Regions from separate parts of the Bradyrhizobium sp. 160 genome, predicted to be linked through region 2. Evidence: riboswitches for the same ligand, from Rfam matches in the RefSeq annotation. Region 2 holds a riboswitch; the other holds the start of a gene.
The links. A riboswitch is a leader RNA that binds a small molecule or an ion and turns the genes downstream of it on or off. The one in region 2 is predicted to bind cobalamin.

Region 1 (5,838 bases), on a different contig from region 2:
TGAGAACAGCGCTGCAGCATCCCGCTAAGCCGCAAACACTATCGAACAAGCCCCCAAGATTATTCTCGGCAAAGTAGATAGCGCCGGGAGGGCCACACATCTGATCCGCTCCTAGCTCAATCGCTGCACCAGGGCCGTCATAGCAATGCGAGGATGGATCGTCTCGCTTGTATGACTCGGTCGCGGCGACCTTGCCTCCGACTCGAAGGCCCCCAATTCAGGTGAAAGGGATCGGCTCCTCTCAAAAATTGGGCCATATATTCGATTTCGACACTAAAGAATTCTGCAAAATGCATGCTCTTTGGGTTATCCCGCCAAACTTGGCTTTCCATTTGTAGATGCTGGCATCGCTGACGCCGTGCTTCCGGCACAGATCGACAACCGACACGCCAGCCTCGTGCTCCTTCAAAATCCCGATGATCTGCTCTTCCGTAAAGCGGCTGAGCTAGTTCATCCCAAAGCGATGCCGGTCATTCTAACAATGAAGGAGGAATACGACGTTTGGCTCCGCGCAACCCTGAACAGCAATGTTACACCCCATTGTTACACAGTCGGGGCCAACGCAACACTCTGAAAAGGCTTATCTATCTGGATTTGTTTGCGATCCAGAAAAGCGTGGTGCCCAGGAAAGGACTCCTCTGACCTCCAAGTCAGGACCGGACACTGCTCCGGTCGAATCGCGCCAGTCACGCGGTCCGCGCCATGCCTGGCGCACCAAAAAAAGCCCGGCCTCCTCCGGAGGCCGGGCGAAAGTCACGCAGGAACGACGCTGCTTTATGCATCGCACCAGCTTTCGTCAGTAGGGAGGACTTACCGGCGATCGATTTCGGCGAGGGCATTCGCCGTCAAAAAAGGAGAAACGGATATCACTCCGCGCGAAATCTGGAGCCGCTTGCCTTCCGCTCCTGTCGGAAACTTCACGACTTGTCCACCACTCGCCCGCTGTCCGGTTGGGACGTCAGTGCCTTGATCGAGCTGGGATCCTTCGCGCAAGCGGTTTGGCTGCCGTGCCCTGAAACACAAGCGGCAGTTTGCCGTCGCGCAGCAGCATTTGGCACGCCCCCAACATCAACAACGCTCGATTACCTTTCCCGGAGCGCGTGCCAGGAGGCGAATTTCGTGTGACGTTCCGTAAAGGACGGTAAAATAGATTGTTGTGATGGGACGCATCCACGCGATGGATAAATGAAAAAGTAGGGCTGTGCTTCGCGTGGAGCGTTAATGACGTCGCAATCTGTGACCTGATCGGACGTCGCCGGCATGCTGTCGGCCGTCGGGTCGAGAATCGAGCTTGTCGCCGGCTGTATGCGACCGCCTCCGCCGACGCCCGCCGGCATTCCGAGGCGCTGGGTACTTTGGGAGCTCGCAAGGACATCGTAAGCCCCCAAAGCGCGTGCATCTTGTTCACAAACGCGTTTGCGAAACGCTCCGCACCATCATGGCTCAGCCCGCAACTCGCGTGCGGCGGCCACCATATTGACGAGCGCGGGACGCACCTCCTCCCAGCTTCGAGTTTTCAGTCCGCAGTCGGGATTGATCCAGAGCTGCCGATCGGAAACTCGCTGCCGCGCCAACACAATCAGCTGTTTGATTTCCGCCGCTGCGGGAATGCGCGGTGAATGAATGTCATAGACGCCGGGCCCGATCTCATTGGGATATTTGTAGCTCTTGAAGGCCTCGAGCAATTCCATCTTAGAACGCGACGTCTCGATTGAAATGACGTCAGCATCCATTGCTGCGATCGCATCGATGATTTCGTTGAACTCGGAATAGCACATGTGGGTATGGATCTGAGTTCCGTCGGCGACAGCGGACGAGCAAACGCGGAAGCTGTCCACTGCCCAATCGAGATAGTTCCTCCACTGCGATTTGCGTAGCGGCAATCCCTCCCGCAACGCAGCCTCGTCGATCTGGATCATAGTCGCTCCAACCGCCTCAAGATCGATCACCTCATCTCGGATCGCAAGAGCGATCTGACGGCATGTCTCGCTCCGCGAGATGTCGTCGCGGACAAACGACCAGTTCAGGATCGTCACCGGTCCGGTCAGCATAGCCTTGACGGGTTTCTTGGTCAGAGACTGCGCGTAGCGCCACCATTCAACGGTCATCGGCTTCGGCCGGGAGACATCTCCGAACAGGATAGGCGGACGAACGTACCGCGACCCATAAGACTGAACCCAGCCGTGCTTGGTGAAAGCGAATCCCAACAGCTGCTCGGCAAAGTATTGAACCATGTCATTGCGCTCGAACTCACCGTGTACGAGCACGTCCAGGCCGATATCTTCCTGCCACTGCACGGTACGGGCTGTCTCCGCTTTCAGAAGCTGCTCGTACTGCGCGTCATTCAGCGCTCCCCGCGCATGAGCCGCACGCGCATTCCGGACGTCGACCGTTTGCGGGAAGGATCCGATGGTTGTCGTTGGAAACATCGGTAATGCGAACGCGGCCCGCTGGACGTCGGCACGCTCGGTGAACGCACTGCGACGGCGACGCATGCTATCGTCGATCGCGGCCATTCGTCCCGCGACATTCGCATTGTGGATCTCGGGCGATGTTTCGCGGGTCACGGCTGCGTCCTCGGAAAGCGCAAGTTCATCGGCCACCTCGGCAGCATGGCCGGCCAGCGCTTTGCCCAATATCGAAAGTTCCTTGATCTTCTGAACTGAGAACGCCAGCCACGTCTTCAGATTGGGATCGAGATCGGTCTCTAGCTCAATGTCGATCGGAACATGAAGCAGCGAGCAGGAAGGAGCAATCTGAACACGGTCCCTACCCAGCTTTTTGACCAAAGGGGCAAGTTGGTCGAGCAGCGCCGCAAGATTGGAGCGCCAGACGTTGCGACCATCAACGACGCCTAGCGAGACCACGAGATCTCTGCGGGCTGTGGCGACAATTGCGTCCAATTGGTCGGGTGCCCGAACCAGATCGACATGAAGCCCGGCAACGGGCAAGGCAAGGGCTGTTTCAAGATTGTCGCCGATAGCCCCGAAATATGTGGCCAACATGATTTTAAGGGCCGGCACAAGCTTTGCGAAATGAGCATAGGCCCGGCGGACGGCCGCCCGCGACGCTTCGTCGACGTCCATCACCAGGCATGGCTCGTCGAGCTGAACCCATTCCGCACCGCGCGAGGCTAGTTCGCGGAGAACATCGACATAGACTGGGAGGAGCCTATCAAGCAGCGACAGCGGATTGAATGCGGGATTTGCGCTTTTGCCGAGCTTCAGGAAAGTGACTGGGCCAACTAAGACGGGGCGCGTTTGGTAGCCGAGGCTTTTTGCCTCCTCATATTCCTCGATCGGCTTTCGAGAGGAATACTTAAAGATCTGATCCTGGTGAAATTCCGGCACCATGTAGTGGTAGTTGGTATCGAACCACTTCGTCATTTCCTGTGCTGCTACGCCAGGCCCATGCTGAGTGTGATCACCGTCCTGAGCGCCACGTGCCATGGCGAAGTAGGTCTTGAGCGACACAGGACCTTCGGTCCAGCCGTAGACGTCGGGAATGGCTCCGACCATTACGCTGTTATCGAGCACCTGGTCGTAGAGCGAGAAGTCATTGGAAGGAATGACCGTCACACCGCAGGATTTCTGCCGTGCCCAATTAGCGGCACGAAGTCCACTCCCCGCCTCGAGGAGCTCGGCTTCGCTGGAGTTTCCCGCCCAGTAGCTCTCGAGCGCGAACTTGAGTTCGCGTCGTGGGCCGATGCGTGACGTCCCCAATGTGGCAACGGGAAGCGAAAGAATAGACATAGATCAGACCCCATAATTGGGGCAAAGGCCATGGCGGACGCGTGCAGCGAATATCGCGTGAGCGACAGCTGCTTGGCGCACACCGGGACACCCCGCCCGTGGACGATATATTGTCGAGGCAGGTCTCCTGGCTCGCGGGTCGTCGCTGCTGTCCGGCCTTCCCAAAGCCGCATGGCTTCAGTGACTTCGTTGGACATCGGCTCGCCGCTTACAGTTGCGGGGGCAGCGCCGGCATTGCACCGGCTTCCCTCTTAGCTCCGGATCAAACGAAATCCGAAGACCACGACGGCTGGCATTAGACGCACGAGGATCGATCCGTCAACCTACTAAGTGTTGCCGCGATATTGCCCAAGCGATTGCCAGCTGTACCAGGTAGGGCACAACGGTCTTACTCCCGGCCTGGTAAAAACGCGTGGATCTGTGAAGCCTCCGCTTCATGCGGCGCTCAACGCCCTCTTGGCGTAGTCGTGAGCTAACGCGAGCAGAACGAATGCGCTGGGCGCTTCGACATCTGCGTGATCGCGACAAGCCTGCTCTTTTCCGTCAGCAGCTTCTCGAACTCGCCCGTGAGGAAGTTGCGATCATGCTCGGCCGACATCCGCTTGAACACAGCGCCATGAGGCTCCTTAGGAATTGCCAAGGCCGGGATTGCTCCAGGATCGCACGGATGATCAGGTCGGACTGCCTGTGTTCGGCGGACCCCGCGACGAGCCGCGAGCTCGATCGCCTCCGTGGCGTTGTCAAGATGATCTCCTCGGTGCGCCAAGCACTTACGTGCTGAGCGACTTTGGCGCGCCTTCGTTGTTTCCGTCGCCGCTGGCGAGTAGTGCAGCCTGGACGTTGGCATGCGCGACATCGCAGGAACAGTTCCGGACCTCAGGATGCACGCTGACTTGCGAAACTGGAGTAAGCGGCGAGAGCGCGGGCGGCGGGGATCTGCTATGACCCTAGGCTCCATGCACTCGTGCATGGTGCGCGGATGCCGAGCTTCTCGTATGTCTTCAAGATCTCCGGACCGATCTCGTCGCGCGTGGAGACCGTCTCTTCGGCTTCGGCCGTGACGTAGCTTTAGATATCCTGCAAGTCGATCTTGGGATGTCGACGCCCGTCCACCTCGCCTCGTCTCGTCAGCCAGCGACGATAAGCCCCAACGCGGCGACTGGAGCATCGAGGCGGCTTTGTCCTTATTCGAGACAAATTTGACGGTGTTCTCTGACAGAGCCCTTCGATGGTTTCTCGGAGTCGATCAGCGCCTTAAACTCATAACGATGTTGATCGACCTCGATGCGCCCCACGCGGTCGGCGGCCTTCTCAAGCGCGACATCTATTACTTCGTTCGCAAAATCGAGCGGTGAAGCCTTCTGGACGCGGGCTGCTTATGCTGTCTTAGACGGGACACAGGTGTCAGGCACCGGACAGACCACCGCGCATTGCGGCGTGTCGGAATGGCCCTCGCACTCCGTACACTTTTTGGCATCGATAACGTAATTGTCGCGCTTGAGGCTGATCGCCGCGTTGGGACACTCGAACTCACATGCCCCACAAACGGTGCATTGCGAAGCGACGATCTTGTAAGCCATGCCTTCCGACTCCTTAGGCGAGCGATGCCATTGGCGATCCCTTTCAAATGCCGTGCCAAGGACAGACGCGCTCAATGATGGGCAATTTGCCCAGGGGTGCTGTCCCGGGTCTGAGACGATGTTGCATCTGCGACAGCAACGGGCCACTTCAATTTCAAGCTATGCGAGCCCTCAGGCCCTACTCCGAGAGTCAGTCGCGACTCGACCGCTGGGCGCTTCCGTCGTTTGTCTTGCATGGCAGCGCGGGGCCAAGCGACGCTCGACGATTCCGAAACCGGCGGCGCGACTAAAAGCCGCGAGCCGACGCACGTCTACCCCGGATCTCGGCAAACCTCCGGTCACACGCCCTGACTGGAGGTTTTGTGCAAGCCTCGCTCACGGCTGCAACGTTAACTCCGCGGATTGACTCGCTGGAGGCCTGATAAAAAGGGTTTGTGCTACAATAACTTTCGGCATCGCTTCGGAGGGAAATGAAGTTCCGCCGGGAGAAGCGTTACTGGCTTTGC
Region 2 (5,838 bases):
CCATCCCGTGACCTGGCTGGGCCGCCTGATTGCGACTGTCGACACCGCCTGGAATCGCGCGTCTGATCCGCCGGCGTTTCGCCGCGCCGCCGGCGTTGCCGGAGCGCTCGCGGTGATCGCGGTCTCAATCGCGCTCGGCTGGGTGCTTCAGTCCGTGCTTCCCTGGGGCTGGATTCAGATCGCGCTGGTCGGCGTCCTGGCCTGGCCCCTGGTCGCGCTGCGCTCGCTGCATGACCATGTCGCGGCTGTCGCGACGCCCTTGCAGGCTCGCGACATCGCCGGCGCGCGCGACGCGGTCTCGCGCATCGTCGGCCGCGATCCCGCGGCGCTCGATGAGCCCGGCATCGCACGCGCGGCAATCGAGAGCCTTGCCGAGAACGCCTCCGACGGCATCGTGGCGCCGGTGTTCTGGGGCGCGGTGTTCGGCCTCCCCGGCATTCTCGGCTACAAGGCGATCAACACACTCGACTCCATGATCGGCCATCGCAGCGAGCGGCACGAAGCGTTCGGCTGGGCCGCAGCGCGCATCGACGATGTCGCCAATTTCGTTCCGGCGCGCGTGACTGGCTTCCTCTTCGTGCTGCTGGCGCAGCGGCGATTAGAGGCGCTGTCGTGCATGAGGCGCGATGCGCGCCGCCACCGCTCGCCCAACGCCGGCTGGCCGGAAGCGGCCATGGCTGGCGCGCTCGGTGTGCGGCTGAGCGGCCCCCGCATCTATCACGGCAGCGTCACGAACGAGCCCTGGCTCAACGAGGGCGCGCGCGATCCGCTCGCTGCGGACATCAATCATGGATTGGCGGTCTATCGCAGGTCCATGCTGCTTCTCGCCGCGGTGCTTGCGATCCTGGCCTTCGCGTGAAAGAACGGGGGATGCGCGAGCACGGTGGAAATCTCGATTTGGCCCAGCAGCGTTTTGGCGGACGCGCAGAGGATTGGATCGACCTCTCGACAGGGATCAACCGGCTGCCTTATCCCGTAGGCGAGGTAAGCACGCGCGCCTGGGGCGCGTTGCCGTCGCGCGCCGAAATCGATGCCTTGCATCAGGCCGCGCAGTACGCCTACCGCACGAGCGCACCTGTTGTCGCGATGGGCGGTGCGCAGGCCGCCATTCAATTGTTGCCGCAGCTCGCGGCGCCTGGCCGCGCGCGCATTCTCGCGCCGACCTACAACGAATATGCCGGGGTCCTGTCGGCCGCGGGCTGGGATGTCCAGGAGGCCGGCGAATTTGACGCGATGGCCGGCGCAGACCTCGCGATCGTCGTCAATCCCAACAATCCCGATGGCCGGCGCCATATGCCGAAGGATCTGCTCGCATTGCTGCCGCGCGTCGGCCGTCTCGTGATCGACGAGAGCTTTGCCGACGCCGTTCCGCAGCTGTCGCTTGCTTCGGAAGCCGATCGGCCAGGGCTGTTGATCCTGCGCTCGTTCGGTAAGTTTTATGGCCTTGCCGGCCTTCGGCTTGGCTTTGCAATTGGCAATGCGGCGGACATCGGCAAGCTTGCGTCGATGTCGGGTCCATGGCCGGTCTCGGGAGCGGCGATCGCAATCGGCTGTCGCGCCTTGCGCGACGATCCCTGGGCTGAGGCTACCTCAGCGCGGCTCGCACGCGATTGTGTTCGGCTCGACGCCATGGCGCAGTCGCAAGGCTGGACGCTTATCGGGGGCACGCCGCTGTTTCGTCTTTACCAGACACCTAACGCGCTGGCCGCGCAGGAAAAGCTCGCGCGCGCCCAGATCTGGTCGCGCGTTTTCGCGCGAGAGCCGGCATGGCTGCGCCTCGGGCTTCCCGGCAGCGAATCCGAATGGACGCGCCTTGCCGAGGTGCTAGCGCGCTAACGCGAGCAGGCCTTCGAGGTCGAGGTGCCTTTCGATGTGATCGGCGAGGGCATCGAGCGCGCTCTCGATCCTGGCATGATAGGGCTCGTTACCCGCGGGAATATCGAGCTTTGCCAGATATGCCTTGCGGAAATCATCCGACGTGAACAGGCCGTGCAGATAGCTGCCCTGGACGCGGCCATCGCGCGAGATCGCGCCTTCCGGCTCGCCGTTCAGTTTCGCAAATGGCCGCGCGCGATCGGGCCCGTCGGTGTGGCCGATGTGGATCTCGTAGGCCTCGATCGGCCGATCTGTGGCGGCATGCACGGCCGCGACCCGCGTCAGCGTCTTCTCCGCGCTCATTTCCGTTGTCACGTCGAGCAGCCCGAGACCCGGCGTGTCGCCCGCAGGTCCCTCGATGCCATCAGGGTCGGCAACGCTGTGTCCGAGCATCTGATAGCCGCCGCAGAGCCCGAGCACATGGCCGCCCCGGCGGTGATGCGCCACGACATCAATGTCCCAGCCCTGTGCGCGCAGGAAGGCGAGATCGCCGCGGGTGGATTTGGAGCCGGGGATGATGACCAGCCTGACATCGCCGGGGATTGCTTCGCCCGGACGCACCATGACGAGATCGACGCCGGGTTCGAGCTTGAGCGGGTCGAGATCGTCGAAATTGGCGATCCGCGACAGGGCGAGGCAGGCGATCTTGCATTGGCCCGGCTTGCGCGCGTCACGCAGGCCCAGCGCGTCCTCGGCCGGCAGCTCGCTGGCGCGCGCGAACCAGGGCAGCACGCCAAAGCCGCGCCATGCGGTTTTCGCTTCGATCAGCCGGTAGCCGTCGTCGAACAGCGTGGGATCGCCGCGGAACTTGTTGATGACGAAGCCCCGGATCATCGCGGCATCGTCGGGGTCGATCACCGTCTTGATGCCGACGAGCTGGGCGATGACGCCGCCGCGGTCGATGTCGCCGACCAGCACGACCGGTACGTCGGCTTTGCGCGCAAAGCCCATGTTGGCAATGTCGGCCTTGCGCAGGTTGACCTCGGCCGGGCTGCCCGCGCCTTCGACCAGCACAAGATCGGCGCGCGTCTTCAAGCGCGCGAAACTCTCCAGCACGGCGCCCATCAGCGAGGGCTTCATCGCCGCATAATCACGCGCACGCGCGGTTGCGATGCGCTTGCCATGGACGATGACCTGCGCGCCGACATCGGTCTCCGGCTTGAGCAGCACCGGGTTCATGTCGGTGTGCGGTTCGACGCGAGCGGCGAGCGCCTGAAGCGCCTGGGCGCGGCCGATCTCGCCGCCGTCGATGGTGACGGCGGCATTGTTCGACATGTTCTGCGGCTTAAAAGGGAGCACGCGCAGGCCGCGCCGCGTGAAAGCGCGCGCAAGGCCGGCGACGATGAGCGACTTGCCCACGTCCGAGCCGGCTCCCTGGATCATCAGCGCGCGCGCCATGGCGAGATCGTATCAGAACTCGACGCCGGCTTGCGCCTTGATGCCGGACCGGAAGGGATGCTTGACCAGCGTCATCTCGGTAACGAGATCGGCGATCTCGATCAGTTCGTCCTTGGCGTTGCGCCCGGTGAGCACGACATGCGTCATCGGCGGCTTTTGCGTCGTCAGGAATTCGACCACCTCGGCGACGTCGAGATAATCATAGCGTAGCGCGATGTTGATCTCGTCAAGCACGACCATGCGCAACGCAGGGTCGCGAATCAGCTCCTTCGCCTTGTCCCAGCCGGCGCGCGCGGCGGCGATGTCGCGGGCGCGGTCCTGCGTCTCCCAGGTGAAACCTTCGCCCATGGCGTGGAATTGGCAGAGGTCGCCGAAATGGCCAGTGAGAAGGCGGCGCTCGCCGGTGTCCCAGGCGCCTTTGATGAACTGCACCACCGCGCAGGGCAAGCCATGGGCGACGCAGCGGACGATCATGCCGAAGGCCGAGGACGACTTGCCTTTGCCGGCGCCGGTGTGGACGATAACGAGGCCTTTTTCGCCGCTCTTGGTCGCCATGATCTTGTCGCGGGCGGCCTTCTTCTTCGCCATTTTGGCGGCGTGGCGGGCGTCGGTTTCCTCGCCCGTTTGGATATCCGGTTCAGGCGTCATCGTACCCGGTCCTTCGGCTTGACAAGTGGCGGCCACCGGCAAATGGTGGGCCTGCGCTGGTTCCTGTCCTATGACAGGCGAAGAGGGAATGCGATAGGGTCCGAATCGGCAAGATTTGGGTCCAAAATGCAGCCGCCCCCGCGACCGTGACCGGAGAGATGCCCGAAGCCACTGACCCCTAGCAGGATCGGGAAGGCGGGGATCGAAGGGCAAAAGCCCTGCTCCGCAAGCCGGGAGACCTGCCAGCGCGGACGATTTTGGACCGGCGGACGGGGTGTTCCGCGACGGGGAAACGGGCCTCTCACAATGGTTCGTGCGCCTCTTCGCCTCCCGCTGTTATTCTGGAAGAGGCGATGACGGTCACACTTCACGTCTGCATTACCTGCCGTGCCGGCGAGACGCTTGGCGAAGGCGACGTCACGCCGGGCAAGCGGTTGCATGGCGCGATCCTGGGCGCCGGCGTGCCCGATGGCGTCAATGTGGTTCCGGTCGAATGCCTCTCTGCCTGCAGCCAGGGCTGCTCGGTCGCGTTGAGTGCGCCCGGCCGCTGGTCCTATGTCTATGGCCGCCTGTCGGAGACGAATGCGCGCGACGTGGTCGCCGGCGCTGCGGCCTATGCGGCCGCGCCCGATGGCCTCGTGCCCTGGCGCAGCCGTCCCGAAATTTTCCGCAAGCAGTCGCTTGCCCGCATTCCCCCCATCGCCGTCGTGCCGGAGGCCGCCGAATGAATTCGCTCGCAAAAGTCCCGGTCACGGTGATCACCGGTTTTCTGGGCTCCGGCAAGACGACGCTGATCCAGCATCTGCTCGCCAATGCCGACGGCAAGAAGCTCGCCGTGCTCGTCAACGAGTTCGGCAGCGAGGGCGTCGACGGCGAGATTTTGAAGTCGTGCGCTGCCGCCAATTGCCCGGAGGAGAACATCATCGAGCTCGCCAATGGCTGCATCTGCTGCACCGTCGCCGACGATTTCATTCCAACCATGGAGCAATTGCTGGCGCGCCCCGTGAAGCCCGATCACATCCTGATCGAGACCTCGGGCCTGGCGTTGCCGAAACCGCTGCTGAAGGCGTTTGACTGGCCGGAGATCCGCTCGCGTATCACTGTCGATGGCGTGATTGCGCTGGCCGATGCTGAGGCCGTCGCTGCTGGCCGCTTCGCGCCGGACCCGATTGCAGTCGAGGCGCAGCGCGCGGCGGACGACAATCTCGACCACGAGACGCCGCTGTCGGAAGTGTTCGAGGACCAGATCGCCTGCGCCGACATCGTGCTGCTGACCAAGGCCGATCTTGCCGGCAGCGCTGGGATCGAAGCCGCCAAGGCGGCGATCACCGCCGAGATGCCGCGCCGCGTGCCGATGCTTCCCGTCACCGACGGCGCGATCGATGCGCGCGTCATCCTCGGTCTCGGCGCCGCCGCCGAGAACGATCTTGCCGCGCGTCCCTCGCATCACGACGGCGAAGAGGAGCATGAGCATGACGATTTTGCTTCCGTCGTGATCGACCTGCCGGAAGTTGCCGATATCGATGCGCTGGTCGCCTCCGTTCAGCGCCTGGCGCGCGAGCAGAACGTGCTGCGCGTCAAAGGCTATATCGCAATCGCGGGTAAGCCGATGCGCCTCTTGCTGCAGGCGGTCGGCGAGCGTGTGCGCCACCAGTTCGACAAGCCCTGGGGCGCAGGTGTCAGGCAATCAAAACTCGTCATGATTGGCGAGCACGGCGATATTGACGAGGCCGCGATCAGGTCAGGGCTAGCAACCTGATGCACGTCGTTTTCCGCGAGAGCCGCGGTCTTGAGGAGACCGCGACGCCAAGGGACATCGGCCAGGACCCGGCCGATCTCGTGGTGCTCTCATATTCGGATTCCGACCTTGCCGCCTTTGCGGCCGGCTGGCGGCGCGGCCGTACCAGCCTGCCGTCG

Region 1: another riboswitch for cobalamin. It lies ahead of metE (5-methyltetrahydropteroyltriglutamate--homocysteine S-methyltransferase); the one in region 2 lies ahead of IVA98_RS14715 (DUF1636 family protein).

Annotation. Positions count from the first base shown of each region.
Region 1 covers NZ_JADPKD010000014.1:12,665-18,502, forward strand. The annotation lists gene IVA98_RS37490 (DNA-3-methyladenine glycosylase) at 1-217, opposite strand, end outside; partial or broken gene IVA98_RS08115 (transposase) at 308-421, opposite strand; gene metE (5-methyltetrahydropteroyltriglutamate--homocysteine S-methyltransferase) at 1,437-3,752, opposite strand; cobalamin riboswitch at 3,853-4,052, opposite strand; gene IVA98_RS08125 (hypothetical protein) at 4,225-4,392, opposite strand; gene IVA98_RS08130 (4Fe-4S binding protein) at 5,129-5,332, opposite strand.
Region 2 covers NZ_JADPKD010000034.1:183,607-189,444, reverse strand. The annotation lists gene cbiB (adenosylcobinamide-phosphate synthase CbiB) at 1-859, shown strand, start outside; gene cobD (threonine-phosphate decarboxylase CobD) at 871-1,836, shown strand; gene IVA98_RS14725 (cobyric acid synthase) at 1,825-3,273, opposite strand; gene cobO (cob(I)yrinic acid a,c-diamide adenosyltransferase) at 3,286-3,921, opposite strand; cobalamin riboswitch at 3,962-4,182, shown strand; gene IVA98_RS14715 (DUF1636 family protein) at 4,275-4,649, shown strand; gene cobW (cobalamin biosynthesis protein CobW) at 4,646-5,680, shown strand; gene cobN (cobaltochelatase subunit CobN) at 5,680-5,838, shown strand, end outside.